Rubripirellula amarantea: one gene and its partner. The protein of the gene in region 2 interacts with the protein of the main gene of each other region in a pairwise test. Links are inferred from orthologs where the notes say so. Each region holds a gene or a part of one and is shown on either strand. Other genes may lie near its edges.

What was found.
Region 1: the proteins of Pla22_RS16460 (region 2) and trkA interact in binary tests that used the Escherichia coli proteins (3 or more experiments, as listed by UniProt). The link is inferred for Rubripirellula amarantea from one-to-one orthologs.

The regions. Positions count from the first base shown.
Region 1 is NZ_SJPI01000001.1:1,641,154-1,649,235, forward strand. Bases 5,093-8,072 are described here. They hold trkA (Trk system potassium transporter TrkA), read right to left. Parts: upstream 7,265-8,072; coding sequence 5,921-7,264; downstream 5,093-5,920. Other genes in these bases: Pla22_RS05950 (type II secretion system protein GspD), read left to right, coding at 5,093-5,878; Pla22_RS05960 (hypothetical protein), read right to left, coding at 7,268-7,459; Pla22_RS05965 (DUF6677 family protein), read right to left, coding at 7,517-8,072. In the rest of the region: Pla22_RS05935 (zinc-dependent peptidase), read right to left, coding at 1-943; Pla22_RS05940 (GerMN domain-containing protein), read left to right, coding at 1,175-2,749; Pla22_RS05945 (hypothetical protein), read left to right, coding at 2,746-3,474; more of Pla22_RS05950, read left to right, coding at 3,638-5,092; more of Pla22_RS05965, read right to left, coding at 8,073-8,082. UniProt on the Escherichia coli protein: Part of the constitutive potassium transport systems TrkG and TrkH. May regulate the transport activity of TrkG and TrkH systems. Binds to NAD(+) and NADH.
Region 2 is NZ_SJPI01000002.1:829,920-837,785, reverse strand. What follows is about bases 2,701-5,464. They hold Pla22_RS16460 (PTS sugar transporter subunit IIA), read right to left. Parts: upstream 4,441-5,464; coding sequence 3,961-4,440; downstream 2,701-3,960. Other genes in these bases: Pla22_RS16450 (hypothetical protein), read right to left, coding at 5,261-5,464; hpf (ribosome hibernation-promoting factor, HPF/YfiA family), read right to left, coding at 4,707-5,045; Pla22_RS16465 (HPr family phosphocarrier protein), read right to left, coding at 3,587-3,961; ptsP (phosphoenolpyruvate--protein phosphotransferase), read right to left, coding at 2,701-3,329. In the rest of the region: Pla22_RS16480 (Rne/Rng family ribonuclease), read right to left, coding at 1-426; Pla22_RS16475 (TIGR03936 family radical SAM-associated protein), read right to left, coding at 577-1,587; more of ptsP, read right to left, coding at 1,584-2,700; more of Pla22_RS16450, read right to left, coding at 5,465-6,727; Pla22_RS16445 (PLP-dependent aminotransferase family protein), read right to left, coding at 6,919-7,866. UniProt on the Escherichia coli protein: Seems to have a role in regulating nitrogen assimilation.

The DNA of each region.
Region 1 (8,082 bases), on a different replicon or contig from region 2:
TGCCACATGGACAAGGTGTATTGCGGCCGATTCGTCGACGGCGGACCTGCCTGAATCGTTGGCGAGTGTCTTGGCGATAGATCTTTTCGAGCATTTGATAGAGTTGCGGTGCTTTGGCCGCGAGGACGCTGGGGGATTCGAAAAAGTACTCCGACAAGACGGCAAAGTACTCGGCTTCGTTGGTAAACGCGTAATCGTCGATGTGCCGACGTTTCGGGGCCAATTTCGTCGCGTCGCTTCGCAATTCGTTTCCCACCCATTCAATCCATGGACGAACGACGTCGCGCGGGATCGTCGCCGGAATCCCGTCGATACTGCCGTCGGCCTTGTCAATCAAATGGGAAAACTCGTGGATGCCGACATTCCGCTTGTCGTTGCTGATGTCAAAGCCAGCGACCAAATCGGGTTTCGACAAGATCATCACTCCGCTGAGGTGTCCTGCCCCTACCATGCCCAGCACGTGATCGGTATCCGGGTGGCTGCTTTCGAAGTTCTCGCCGAAACGGTTCGGATAGATCAGTACTTCGCCTAGCCCCGCGTATTCCCAATACTCAAATCCAAAGATCGGAATCACCGCACTGGCCGCGACCAGTGAAATAGTTTGGTCATCAACGTCAGTGCGAATTCCCGTAATGGCGACTTCATCAACGAAGATTTGCATCAAGGACTCAAACCGACGTTTGTCTGGTTTAGGCAAGGCGACATAGAACTGCACATGACGTTCTAGCGCAGAACGCCACGCCGGTGGAAATGGTTGCGATGCAACGCGGATCCGTCGTTTCGTGTTTCGTCTAGCGAGCACGTAGATGGCGGGGCTAGCTAATGCCAGCAGGATCCACCAGGGCGATATCCACGCCAAGCCTATTCCGATGATCGCGGCCAGACCGGCGAAAAGGAAGGAAAGGAGTCGATTACGACGATCCAGTTCAGGAGTGATGAGCATAGCGACGGGGCGTCAGGAAGCGTGAAACTGGATGCATGCAGGGATTTGAGAAGGCAATGATCCAGCATAACCGGCACGTTCGTCTCAAGGCGAAGGCAATTGGCCATCACGGAGTCGGGTAGGAGAGTTTGCGTCGATTGTTCAACCCGATGGTACCGAAATCGAAGAAGTGTCCGAGTGATCGCGTGCCTGGATTGGGCTGCGCCCTCGTCCTACTTCTACCTTTTGCAAATGAATCACGTGAGCCAAGCGTCCAGCGAACCATCGACGCACGAAGTCTGCTTCGGTTTGCGTATCGAGAGCCATGCGATTCAGCTCGCTATTGCGACGCCGATGGACAATGGTCGTTATCGGCTAACCTTTGATCAGGTTGACCACGATGGCGAAGTGGGATGGTTGACCAACGAAGGGGCATCGGCGTTTGAGGCTGCACTGGAAATGTTGGCCGATCGCCACCAAATGCGTCGTCATGCGGTTTCCGTGTCACTTGATGGTGACTTCTGTGTCACGCGAGTCACGATCGGTTCGCCCGAAGAGGTTGACCACGATTTAGAAACCCTAGCAACGCGGATTCCTCGATACCTGCAACTAGGGCCTGGCGAAAAGGTGACCGGTAGTGCTCGCATTCGAATTGAACCAAGCACCGATTATGCAGTGACGGGTGTGGTCAATCGTTCGCTGATCCAAATTATCTACGACGCATTTCGTAACATCGATATGGATGTGAAATGGGTTGAGCCATCTTTGGTAAGTGTGGCGAGATTAGTAGGGCGAGATAAGCGGATTGGCGATACGCCGATTCTGGTTGCCGATGGAATGGGAAAACAATGGGATGTGGGGATCGCATGTGCGGGAATGTTGCTGTTGGACTATCGGCCCGCTGCGGCTCACCACAATGCTGGTTTTTGCGAAGCCTTAGTCGGGCACTTCTCGCGTCTGAAACGGTTCTGCCATCGCCACCGGCGTGTGGCAACGGGCGAGTTGGAAGAACTGCTGATCTGCGGTCCGCACGAAAAAACGAATGATGTTATCGCGTTGTTGAAAGACTCTGACGTTGTCCGACCGGCGGTCTTACAGATTCCTGATTTGCCAGAGTTGTACGAGATAAATTCTGAATCGAATGAAACGAATCATGTTCCATCGGTAGCCACCGTTTTTCCTCTGCTAATTCGATTGGCTGACGACGGTGTTCCGGATTTGCTGGACCATGTTCGACGCGCGCCCGATTTGTCTTGGGGGCAACGTTTGGTCTATCAGTGTTGGCCCATTGCCGTCGCCTGTCTGACGCTGATGATTGCCTACGCGATGGTCGCGACGGAGCGAAATCGTCATGCCGGGAAGGGAATGGGGCGAGCCGAATTGCAGGCGCAAATTACTGCCACACAAACGAAGTTCGCAGCGGTTTCCAAACGTCGTGAACTGTTGACCCACCTGAATCGAATCTCAGCGATCACCACGGAACCGAACTGGCACAAGACTTTTAAGCTGATCACGCAAAGTTTGCCGGAAACAGTACGACTTGAAGAGTTCCGAATCGAATCGAGCAACACCATCCAACTCAACGGCATGACCGTGGAAGAGTCGGTGATCTATGACCTCGTCAATTCACTACGGCACTTGCCCGGCGTGACTCAAGTCGCACTGAAGGGCACATCGCCCGAGCCCGACACGCAATCGACCCGCTTTATCGTTCGTTTGACCATCCGAAGTGCTTCTTCTGGTTTGGATAATCAAACGGGCGCACCCGGCCATCGCATGGCTCAAAGGACACCGCTCCCTTCGCCGAAGCAAAGGGGCCAACAATGAAGTCACCCAACGCTAACCCGCCGATCCCAGCAACTCTAGCCAAACGGTCGCGGGCACAAGAACGATCCGCGGCCAGAGACCGAACGACCCGAGCAATCATTGCGAGCGTAAGTTTGCTTGCCATCATCTTATTCGGCGTCCGCTGGGTCGATGAATACTTTGAACTCCATCGGGACGTATCTGAAATGGACACGTTGCGGGTTCAGTTTGAACAGGCCAGTATGCGGAAGGAGCGACTTGAGAAGGTGGCGACCCAGATATCGGCACAACTTGAATTGGCAGTCGAGCAAAGCATCGAGCCGGATGACATTGAAGGCGTTCGAGAACAACTAGTCGGCATCGTTCGCAAAGCGGGCGCGGCTCTTCGGCGATTAGAAATCGGTGAAGACGAAAGCCGTGCATGGGCGTTCGAAAACGACAGTCCAATCAATAGCGCAACGCCTTTGTACTCTGAACCTTCGGGCTTCCTGTTACACGACCATACGGTTTTGTTGCAAGCGGATGGGAGCATGGAGGCGATTGGTAAGATTATCGACTTGATCGACGAGAAAGGCTGGCTGATGATCACCAAGGGGATGCAGATATCTCCTACGACCGTCCGCGAAACTCCTGTGGCACTTGAGTGCAGCCTGACACTGTTTGGATTAACGACTGCACCAGTGGAAGACCTAGACGATGAATTCGCCGATCCCGATTCGCCGGAGTTGCAAGCGAGTGATATTTAGCGAGAAACAAAGCTGACAAAGAGTAACTACTTCCACGCGGTCCACTGACGGCCTCGCGGAACGAACGAGTAAGTGTCGCAGCCAATGGGCTGGGATACCATAAGCCTGCGGCGAAGGATTGCCGTGGTCAATAACAACAAGACCCAACCCGAGGTTCATTGCCATGGATGGCAGACCAACGATATACGAACAGACAGCGGCGATAGCGAGTACGGTTGCGTGCTCGCCCGTCGACCGTTTGAACGTTGGTCCGTCACTGGCAATGACCACCACCGAGTTGTCGGGTTTGCTCGGCCGTATCGCATGGATGACCATGGTTGTGGTTGGCTGCTTGAACGCCAATTCGAGCTTGGTGTCTGCCGACGAAAGCTTCATCGCCGACGTAAAACCTTTGCAACAAGTGCCTGCATCATGGCCAATCGAGATGGCTCCGGGGATCGACGCTCCGGCGCCAGTTGTAGTTAAGAGCCCGGCGCGTGTCATCTCGGCTAATGAACCTTCCGTTGTCGCAACCTTAAGCACCGCTGCCACCAATCACCACGGTTCAAGTGGCCACCTAGGGTCAAACGACCAGGGCTCGGTTGATGGTGATGCCTCGCAAGCACCGGCGGCACGTCCGGGTTCAGTCGAAGAAGCTCTCGCGACTCGGGGCAGTGTCACGTTTCGAAAGACGCCGCTTTCGGACGTTATTTTTATGCTCAGCGACCTGTGGAGAATCAATATCGTCGCCGGAAACGCAGTCTCGGGCGAAGTCAGCGGCGCGTTTCACGATGCACCATTAAGCGAGGTGCTGTCTGCTGCACTCAGTTCGTCAGGTTACAGCTACCGGAAAACGGGAAGTAGCTTGGTGGTTCTTTCAGCGGATCAAATTGGTGCTGACGATCCCAACTTTGAGAACGAAACGCTGCGTTTGCCTCAAGCTTTACGTGATGATGAATCGGCATTGGAAGCGGCCGGATTGTTGCTAAGCGACCGAGGGCAGATGCGACGCATCGGCAGCGATTCGCTGTTGGTGATCGATACGGCTGATCGGATCGATCGAATTCGCCGGCTTTTCGCTGGGTTCGGTGTGGCGGGTGAAGGCGGGTTCAACACCGGTGCTGCGGTCGAAGGAGGCGATGCCTCGACACTCACATCGGCCGCTGTGATGCCTCAATCCGGGATCGCCTATTTTTCGCCTCAGTTCACTGAAGCGGAAGAAATGGCCGGACCGTTGCAAGCCGCCTTGGGTGACCAAGTCATCGTCGCCGTTTTCCCGGAAGAAAACCGGATCATGGTCAAAGGTAGTAGCCAGAGTCTAGAGATCGCCGCGGAGGCAATCGAACAGCTCGATCGCGCTCGTCCGCAAGTTCGTATCACGGCGATGATTTACGACGTCTCGTTGAAAGAGATCGAACGTCTCGGAGTTAATTGGTCCGCTCAGCCACACAGCGCTGGGCTATCGTTGGCGGATTTGAACGACTCGGAGACGCTTCAGTTTCGAAACCTCGTGAGTGCTTCCACTGGTTTGATCACCGATACCAGTGCCGCCGGTGCGGGCAGCTTAGGAGTTCGAACCGCGAACAGTGCGTTCAATCTTGACATGTTGTTGCAAGCGCTCGATAGCAGTAGCGAAGCCAAGTTGCTTGCCGACCCTTCGATCACGGTCGGGGATCGCCGACAAGCCTCGATCCGAATCGTTCAGAAGATCCCGATCCAGGGAGCCAACCCCGTCGAAAACTCAAGCGTCGTATTCTCGGAAGTCCAGTTCGAAGAAGCCGGTGTGATTCTGAATGTCCTTCCGCGAATCAGTCGGGACGGCACCATCGATATGAAGGTGCAACCCGAGTACAGCGTGGTCGCGGACTACATTGCCAACAACCCAGTCATCGACAGCCGAGTTGCCGAGACTACCGTTCGCGTAGCCGACGGGCAAATGTTCGCGTTGGGTGGGCTGCGGCAAAAGTCGATCGTCGAATCGGTCCGTGGCGTCCCATACTTGAAGGATATCAAGTACGTCGGAAAGCTATTCCGGTCTCATGACACAGAGATCCGCGAGAGCGAGTTGATTGTGTTCCTAAAGCCGGAACTGATTACGCCCTACGATCTAGGCAACGAACGGCAACGTGAGGCCGCCAGAGTGAGCACGCAGCACCTTGACGAAATTCCGCACGCACAAATGTGTCCGATGACGAGTTGCTGCAAGGATCCGAATTGTCCTAACCATCATCCGCGACCAAGGGTCAATGGTGGCACTGAGGCACTTCGGTACAGCGATTGGGATTCGCAATACGATGTAGTTTCGGACGTTCCCGTGGTCGACCACTCGATGCTTGAATCCGAAGGCTTCATCGAGGATGAAGTGATTGAGATGAATCCCGGTGAGTACCCGCCGGTGCATGTTGACGAGAGGTTCATGCAATAAGCCGTTCGTTGGCCCCTGCCATCGTTATCGACTTTTGCAAGTTTAAGAATGGAACAACGGTAAGACTTCGTTCTCGTTGATACCATCCACGATCGCAACGACCACATCGCCAACCTTCAGTTGATCTTCGGCGCGAGGTACGCGCACAAAACCATCGCGGTGGATCGCACCAATCAGGCAGCGACCGGCAAGCGGGAGTTCAGCCAACGGAGCCGTGGTAACCTTGCTGCCTTCAATGATCTCGAGTTCGTAGACGCTGATCGAACCGTTGGGTAGCTGGCTCTTGCTAATGATGGAACCCTCGTTGAGATAGCCAAGTATCTGGCGAGCAGCGACGTCACGTTCGCTAACCGCACGGTCGATTCCAAGCTTGCCGACAACGTTGGCGTAATCGGGTCTACCAACAACGCACATTACTCTCGCGGCCCCCAGTTCACGTGCTTCCACGCCGGCCATGATGTTGCTTTCGTCGGAACCAGTGCAAGCGACGAAGTAATCAACCGTGCCGGCGCCTTCATCTTCGAGCACCGTTCGTCGGTTAGCATTGGCGTGAATGATTGTCACATCGGGAAGCTGTTTGGCGAGTTGATGGCAGCGATCGGCATCTCGTTCGAGCAAGACAATGCCATAGTCGCGTCGCGACAGTGAATCAGCCAAGTGATATCCGGTTTCGCCGCCACCGGCGATCATCACGCGTGTCTTTCGCTTGTCTTCGTTGCCACTGAAAAACAACTTTCTTGCCTTGCTGACCGACTCGAGGCTGCCGATCAGGCTCACGCGATCGCCGACGTGAATTTCATCCTCGCCACTAGCGATCCACATACGTCCGCCTCGCGCGATCGATCCGATGCGAATCGAATCGGGCATTTTAAGATCGCGCAGTTTATGATCGACGGCCGACGATTTCTTGCCGACTTCCAATTCGTACACTTCCAATTGTCCGCGAGCAAAGTGCTCGAGCGGAATTGCGTCAGGGTTGCGAATCGCTCTGGCCAATTCAAACGCCGAGAGTTGTTCGAGACTAAGTAGGCTGTCGATATTGAAGTGCCGCTGATAGTCAAACGTGCTGAGGTCACGGAACGCGGGTGCATAGACACGGGCGATACTACGACGGGCACCCAGTGCCTTGGCCATACTGGCGGCCACGATATTGACTTCATCATCACCGGTAACGGCTAAGCACATGTCAGCGGCGCAAACATCCGCTTGAAATAGGACCGTGCTGCGCGAAGCGCTACCTTCAATGGCGCGAACATCAAGTTCGCTGTTGATGCGGCGAACGTTTTCGGGATCAATGTCAACGACGGTGACGCTGTGCCGACGTCGGCAAAGCATGTCGGCAACCCAGCGGCCGACGGTACCGGCACCTAATGTGAGGACTCGCATGGACTAGATCATCCACGCGAGAAAGCAAAGCACAGCGAAAATCATCAACATGAAACTGGTGATCCAGCGGCCTGTCATCCAGGCATGGCGGAGGATCTCCTGAGTGTTTTCGTGCCGAGTTCCGCCGAAGACCAACGAGATCGTGATAATCAAAGGCACGTAATAAAGCAGGTAGGTTGGCGAAATCGAAAGCATGGAACCGTGACAGATTGATAGAGCATGATCGAAGGGGGAGCGGCAGATCTTATGAACCTATCCCGGAGTGGGATCCAATTTCGAATCGTCCGGAACGCTTGGATCGGCTTCATCCCGTTTTCGGCCGCTGATCGGAATTGCCAACGGGCCTCCGAAGGCATCGTAGATTACCAGAATATTTAGCAATCCCGCGATCACCGTGTACCAAGTTCCCATTTCGTAACCGGCACCCCGGCGGGCATACCAAGCAGAGACTTCATCCGCTTCGTTTTCAATGACCGGACGCATCGGCGGCGCCATGAAGCCACCCCAAAGGGGTTCATAGGCCGCGGATGTGCGACCATTGACCGTAGCCTTTCGCATCTTGTTTCCCTGGACCAAGGCCGGTAAAGCCGCCGCTCCAACGCCCGATTGAAGGATATAGTGCCAACGTTTGTCACCGGGCACCCACGACGCATACACGACATGGCCCCCGCCGAGTGCAAAGCCCAGGATCCAGGCTGAAATAATGCACACGAAGAAAATCCAGCCCTTCGTTTTGCGGCCTTGGTAGAGGTGCCCCAATCCAGGCACGAGCCATGCTAAGAACGCCGCCAGTCCGCGATTCTTTAAGTCTACGATCT
Region 2 (7,866 bases):
TTTGATGACCTGAACGAGAACTTCGTCACCCCGTTTGAAGATTTCCTGGATGGGAGGCTTGTTGCGTGGACGTCCGCCTTTGTAGGCATGCTTATTTCCGCGACCTGAATCGCGAGCTTTCTTGGCAGCGACTTCTGCCATCTCATCCGATTCACGCATGATTTCTTCGGGGTCGTAACCGCCCTGACGAAAATATTGCGGTTCAACATCACTGATGTGCAGGAAGCCATTTCGTCCGACTCCAAAGTCGACGAAGGCCGCTTGAATACTAGGTTCAAGGTTGACGATCTTGCCTCGGTAAATGTTACCCGCGAAAGCCTCAACGCTTTTTCTTTCGACGTATAGTTCTTCAAGGCGGCCGTTTTCAAGGACTGCGATACGGCATTCCTCGGGTTGCAGCACATTGATTAGCATCTCTTTCTTCATCGTAAATCACCTCGTTGGGTGTTGGGTTGGCTTGTTACCTGTGACGGAAAGGCCGACACGAGGCATGGACGCCAACGGTTTCTATGTATGGTTAGGTGTGGCCGGTAGTTCGTTTGCGATGGTTGATCGCCCGGACACGAAAATGGTTTGTTAGGTGTGATTAGCGAACGCCGACGGTTCGGGGACATCGCCCGATTCGGCGTAGTTCTCGCTATTCGTGTCTTCAAATTCTTTCTTCAGTTGGGTCTTAACACGCGTGATCGTGGCGCCGTTTTCGATCCAGTCTTCCAGTTGCAGCGCCGCCATGACATCACTCGGCTTGAGCGATGCGCCTTCGGCGGCGACCAACGACAAGCACAGTCGCTCGTCTTCAACATTGATCTCGGGCAAGTTTTCCGCGACGCCAAATGTCAACGTCTTCTTCTTTCGCTTGATCGTAAGACTGCCAGCGTCGTTCAGCGACGCGATGGCATCTTTCACTTGGTTCCAATCAACGTTATCCGGAGGCGTGACCACGTACTTGCTAAGTGCCAGTTGCGCCTTGCCAAATCCCTCGGGCAACATCGCAACGCAGCGCATTGTTAACCCGGGTTGGTTGTCGGCGATCAATCGGTCGAGCAATTCGCGTGGTGTGAGCTGTTCGGCGAGTTCGATCTCAACGACTTCATCAAGCGATTCGACTCCTAGAGCCAGCGCCGATGGGAACGCGATGCGAGGCTTGGGATGAAAGCCCTCGGTCATGGAAAAGTTCAGTTCGGCCCTTCGACCCAGACGTTCCCAAAGCTTTGCGAGGTCGGTGTGGCCGATCCAACGAAGCAGTCCAGTCTTTCCAAACCGGACTCGGTAGCGGATTCGCAGCGGAGGTTCCGGAGTAGTTTTCGCCGGCGCTGATTCGTCTTCTTCCTGGGCTTGCGAAGAATCGGACGTCGATGCCGAAGCGTCGGCCTCGGATGCGACCGAGGAAGCCGCGTGATCCTTATCCCGATCTGGTTTGGCGTCCTCGTTCTTGGACAATGCTTGGTGGGACAATGCTTGGTGGGACAATTCTTGATGCGACAATGCTTGGGGCGACGATGCTTGATACGACGACGTATCGTCGCTTGAATTGACAGGTGAGTTGTCGGGCGAAGCCGCTTCGATGTTGGGTTGGTCTTCGCTCATGAAACCACCAGTTCGGGTACAAGATCTTCCAAGCGGTCCTGCAGGTACATGTCAATGTCGCGGGCGGCTTCGAGATTCATCACGCGAGCCGCAATCTCCTGGCACTGCGTGATCGTGACACTGCGGATCGCCTTTTTAACTCGTGGCAATGTCGACGGTGGAACACTCAGGTTCCGAACTCCCATGCCGATCAACAGAAGTGCTCGCGATGGCTTGCTGCTCATTTCGCCGCAAACCGCCAAAGGTGTGTTCGACTGGTCAGCCACCTCAACACAGCGAGCGATCAAACGAAGCACTGCGGGATCACAGGACTGATACAAGTCCGCGACATACTCGTTGCTACGGTCGACGGCTAACGTGTACTGAGCCAAGTCATTGGTACCGATGCTCAGGAAATCAACTTCACCGACAAACTTATCGAGCATGACGACTGCGGCGGGAACCTCGACCATCATTCCAACCGGAATGTCGCTTCGATACTCGATGCCCTCTTCCTTTAAGTCTTCGGCGACAAGGTTCAGCAGCATGCGAGCTTGTCGAAGCTCGGCGATGGTGGTGATTAATGGGAACATCACACGAATGTCACCGTGCGCGGCCGCTCGCAACACGGCTCGCAATTGCGGTCGAAACAAATCGAGATTGCGTAGTGACAACCGAATGCTTCGCAAACCCAGAAACGGGTTATGTTCATGCTCGGCCAAGGGCCGGTGCCCCATCTTGTCGGCACCGAGGTCAAGGGTCCGCAAGACTACGGGACGACCTTTCATTTCGCGAACGACCTGCGAATAGGCTTGGTAATGATCCTCTTCGCTGGGTTCGTCGAGGCTGGATAGATACAGAAACTCGGTTCGGTACAACCCAATGCCATCGGCACCACGTTCGATGCAAGATTCCGTTTCGTGAGGAAACTCGATGTTGGCCGACAATCGGATGCGAGTGCCATCGGCAGTTTCGCCGGGAAGGTCGCGAAGTTGTGATAGTCGCTGGGATAGCGAATTTCGTTCTTCGAGCCGTCGGGTGTAATGAGCAAGGGTTTCCTCATCCGGCGAGATGATGACGATTCCGCGATCACCGTCGATGATGACCGTATCACCGTTGTTGACATCTTCGATGAAGTTGCCGATGCCCACGACCGCTGGCAGTTCAAGACCCTTCGCAACGATCGCTGTATGCCCGCCGGGACCACCCGTTTCGGTGCAGAACCCGTGAACGAAATTGCGATCCAAGTTCGCCGTTTCACTGGGTGTCAAATTATGAGCAAGCACGACCGTTGTATGCGTTAAGTCCGATAACGGTTGAGCACTAACGGCACCAAGTTCGAACAACAGTTGCTTCTCGATATCCAAAACGTCTTGGGACCGTTCGGCGAGCAGCGGATTGTCGAGCTGCTTCAACGCGGCGGCAAAGTCATGAAGCACTCGGTTGACCGCGTAGGCGGCCGATTGATTCTGACTTCGAATTCGACGACCTAGCTCGGCATGCAGTCGGGGGTCGTGCAACATCTGAAGCTGAGCCGCAAAGATGTCGCCGGTGAGGTCGCCAGCAACGGCAGAGGTTTCGTCTCGATTGTCAGCGATGCGTTTCGCGACAAGATCAACGGCTTCACGCAGGCGCGCGTACTCTTCGTCCGCTTTTGCGGCTGCGACGAAAACACGAGGGATGCGATATCCGTCTGGATCCAGCACTAATGCTGGACCGATCGCAACTCCTGGCGATACTGGGATTCCTTGCAGTTCGACCATCGTCGGGCGATGGTTCGCACGCGTTTGCACGCAGCGATACAGCAGGCGGCTCGACCAGAAACTTGTCTGGTTGAATCAACATCCTGCAGTTGCTTGAGTGGTTGCATTGAATGTCGACCATCACGGCCAAGATTCATCGCTATGGCGCGAACCATCTGTGTGCGGTAAGTGAAAAGTGTGTGTATGGATGGAAAGTCTTTGCCAACATCGACGAATCGCATGCGTGACGAGGTCATCAACCCCGGTCACGCGAAACACTATTCCTCGAGCTTGGCTCCTGGCATAACAGCATCCGCACCCGCAGGATTTTCTCCCTGAGGGGCAACGCTATCAGGCACCGAGTTTTCAGTCCCCGTGCCTTCGTCAAAACCAGATTCAAAGAGCGCTAAGATCGTCTCGAGTGCTTCGGGGGCATCGGGGCCGACGACCGAAATCGTCAATTCGGTTCCCTGAGCCGCGCCGAGCATCAAGAGCGACAAAATGCTCTTACAGTCCATCATCTCGGCATTCTTGCCGATGGTGATGTCTGCTTGAAAGTTGTTGGCTGCTTTGACCAACAGATGAGCCGGTCGCGCGTGCAACCCCTCGAGGTTTTGCACAACGACCTTGCGGACAAGCGGTGCGTTACTCATTAGCCAGACACGAATTGGTTATCGTCGGCTTCCTGAAGCAATTGTTGAATATCCTCAGGCTTCTTGCTCTGCTTGAGGAACCGGCAAAATGCGTCGTCACGGAGTTGACGAGAAATATTTTCGAGCGCACGCAAGTGATCACCAGGCCGCTCGGGAGGGCTGATCAACAAGAAGAAAAGCTGGACGCGTTCGCCATCGAGCGAATCAAAGTCCACGCCTTGATCAGAAACACCAACGGTTCCAACCAGTTTGGAAACACTGGGGTGCTTGGTGTGCGGGACAGCGACACCCCGGCCGATGCCGGTGCTGCCGAGCTCTTCACGCTTCATGATGGAAGCGATGATGTCGTCACGTTGTTCAGCGTCGATCTCGCCAGCGTCGGCAAGGGCTTGAACCAATTCTTCGATGACGGACTCTTTGGTGATCGAGCTTAACTCAGCCTTGATCGCCTTGGTGGTGATAAAATCTGCAAACTTCATGGGAATAGGATTTCCAGGGGCTTTTGGGCTCCAACTAGATAGCTGGAGGGAATGACCGCTCCGAGTGTTGAATCACTTGAGGCCACGAGGGGCGCCAACGCTGCGGGTGAATCTACCTCGTCCATCCCGGCCGTGACGGCGACTGGTAGGTCGGAGCCGCTGACCGGATGGGGCATTGAGGTGACGCTCGCTTAGAGTTCCCAAAACATTGGAATTTCCAAGTCGGCGCGATGATTGGGTGCATCGTTGGACCGCTGCGGGATCAATTATTCGTCGGCAACGATCGGGTCAATGTGTTTGTGTCCAGTGGCTCGGTGGCCAGTTTTCTTTTCCTTGATGCGTCGGAGTTGTTGCTCCGCCTTTGGAATCGCCAAATCCAGCGCTGAAATTACCGTGGTGGAATCGGCGGTCGCGATGCAGTCGTCGGAACCTTCGATCGAAACTTTGATTTCGACAAACGGTTTATCGAGTTCCTTAAGGTCAATCGTCACTTCGATCGCATTGACGCGATCGTACAATCGGCGGAGCTTTTCGACTTTTTCGACAACCAGCTCTTGGTCGCCATTTTGTAAACTGCCGTGCCTAGCTGAAACATTGACCTGCATGGATGCCTCTCCCTCCGGTGATAGAACTGATCTGGTCTACCGCTCATCATAAGCGACAATCGCTCGACTTCATAGCGATGGTTTTGACAGTAAATGTACGACAGATCATTAGCTGTCCGCAATTGCGCCTCTAAATGCGATATAGGGTCGTGGGCATTTTGTAGGGGCTGGGCCGCTTATCCCAAATAGGCAGCCCGCAATCGCAATATCAGGCCTTAACAGCACCATTTGATGGCTCGCTGGGCGATCCATGCTGGGATCAGAATCGCGCCAGCATCAGCGAAACGGCCAAGCGGAGGCGTGGTCAGGATAACGAACCCGATCATACAGATGGCGTAGAGCATTGCGACCACAAATAGCACCCTGGAATCCCAGCCGATCGGATTGTCGGTAAACGCTCTCGATTCGATGCCCACTAAAGCGTTAGCCCCGACATTTGCAGCATTATTTTCAGCTTTGCCAGCGGCATCCCCCGAGCTGGGAGTTTCATTCGGCCCGGTCGTCGAATTAACGTGGCGCATGTTCACTGATTCTGGTGTCGAGCGAATCGACCGCTCCAGTGCGATACCAAGTGCAATCAACGTGGCAGCCAAGAAAAATGGGTTCATCAGCCAATTTGCCACCGTACCCCAGATCGCTCGTCGCGTTGCCAGCGCAATCCAACGCGCGTAACGCAGCGGATACTTCGCGACGATCGCCTTGTTGACCTTCGCAATCTCACGATGAGCTCGCACGGCGTCGTCGGGATACTGCTGGTTCGCCGCCGGTGCAATCGCTTGATAGATCAAATCATTCCAACGGGCCTCGATCGTCATGGTCGCGGACGTCATCCCGACTTGGCCACCGTCATCAGCCAAATCGAAACCGCGACGTTTGGCATCGTCGCGAGCAGCAAGAATCGCTTCGATCAATTCGCTTGAACTTGGCGATACCGCACGCAGCTCTTCGTCGCTGACTAACTGGAACGTCACGCCGGCCAAATTTTGATGGCCGAAGGGAAGAATCGCAAAGTCATCGACCACCGCACCTCGCAATCCCATCCAGCCAATCACGCAAAGACAGATTCCCAGGACCGGCGTCAAGGACGTCGTTAATCCTCGCCCGATGGTGCCGCCGGACATTCGCATGATTAATGTCCCGGCGATGCCTAAGAACGGAATCAATGCAAGGTACGCTGGCCGAATCATGATCGCTAGGAAAGACAATCCTATGATCGCAATCGCTGTCTTGAATCCTCGTTCGGTACGGTGCCACCGCAGCAACATCGTCACCACCCAAATGCCGACCGACGCGGCGATCGCATCGGTGGCGAGCGTGGATTGATGGTCCAGAGCCGTGCAACTTAGCGCAATTGCAAAACCGATAGCCCATGCAACCTTCACGGTCGATCCGTATCGCCTCATTTCGACGGCAAACGCCCAAGCTGCCAAAGCACTGATGATCCACTGAATCAACGGCACAACTGCCAAACCCAAGGTCGCCTTCATCACCCCCAAAAAGATCGGGTAGGCCGGCGTGCGTGGGCTCAGCAGCGCGTCGTGCAGCGAATCGAGTGGATAGTTCAAGTAGCTCGGCGTGTCGGCTACGTGATGTGGAGTCAGCCGCCCCGTGATTGCGGCATAGCCAAGCGTGACGACTAGGATCGCAGCCAACAGCAGAGGCATCCGATCGCTTTTCATCATCAAGGTTCCTCTAAAGAGAGCACAATCGTCGCGTCCGCCGGGTTCAATTTCAAAACCCCACATCCGAAATCACAAGTGATCGGAAATCAAAAACACCCCGAAATCCAAGTGATCGCCGGCGAAAGCGTCAAGCACCACGGGCGACCTAGCGTCGCGATGGTGCGAATTGGCCGCCTCGTCGTTGCGAGAAATTACGATGCCAATAGTTCGCCGAGCTTAGCGTCCGAGGCTGCATTTAGCCAACGCAGATCGACTTTGACGAATGTTTCGTCATGAGTGGTCAAGATGGCGGGCATGTCCTCTCGCAATGACTGTGACCACTCGGCGGCTGACTTACTTTGGTGTCGGATGCACAATTGACGCGAAGGCACGACCCAGCGTCCCTTGGGGGTTAAACGAGCATCGTCCGCGGTGACTTGGCACGACGCAATAAGATCCGATCCGCTAAGCCGCGTTGCCAAACGTTCAGCTCGGTCCTTCAAATTCGCTTCAGAGGTTTGCAACCGAGCGATCGCAGGTGAAACGTCCACCGACGAGCCGTCTATTTCAATTGCCACAGTCGTCATGGCCGTCGTCGCATCGGATGCACGTAACACTCGCCATGCAACCGACGAGGTAATAGCGTCGATCAAATCGGCTCGGCCGATCAATATTCCGCTAGCGGGGCCACCTACCAAACCATCACCCGGAAGCACGACCACGTCGATTTTATCCGCCAACAAAGCCTCGGCTGACAGAATCGCAAACGACGGATCCACCTTGTTATGAATCAATCCAACGGGAAGAACGGCGACTTGGATCGCTTCCTTGTCTTGCAGATCGAACGTCTGAAGAGGTTCGCTGCCACCATCGGCAACAACGACGCAAGCACGTTCGACCGACGAAAAATCGGCAGCATCGCGATGGTTCGAACTGCCGACCTCCATCACCGTTGAGCGCAATCCCGCAACCCGAACTCCAATCGACGAAAGGGATTCAGGAAGCGATTGGCCGTCGGGCAGCCGAACACAATCGCTCCGATGTACTGCGATGGTTCGAGAGTCCGAAAACGTTGCTACCGATGCTACGGCAGCCGCAAAACTTGAACTGATCGCGGCGCTTACTGGTTTACCCGATGGGTGGCTAATATCCGCAACGGC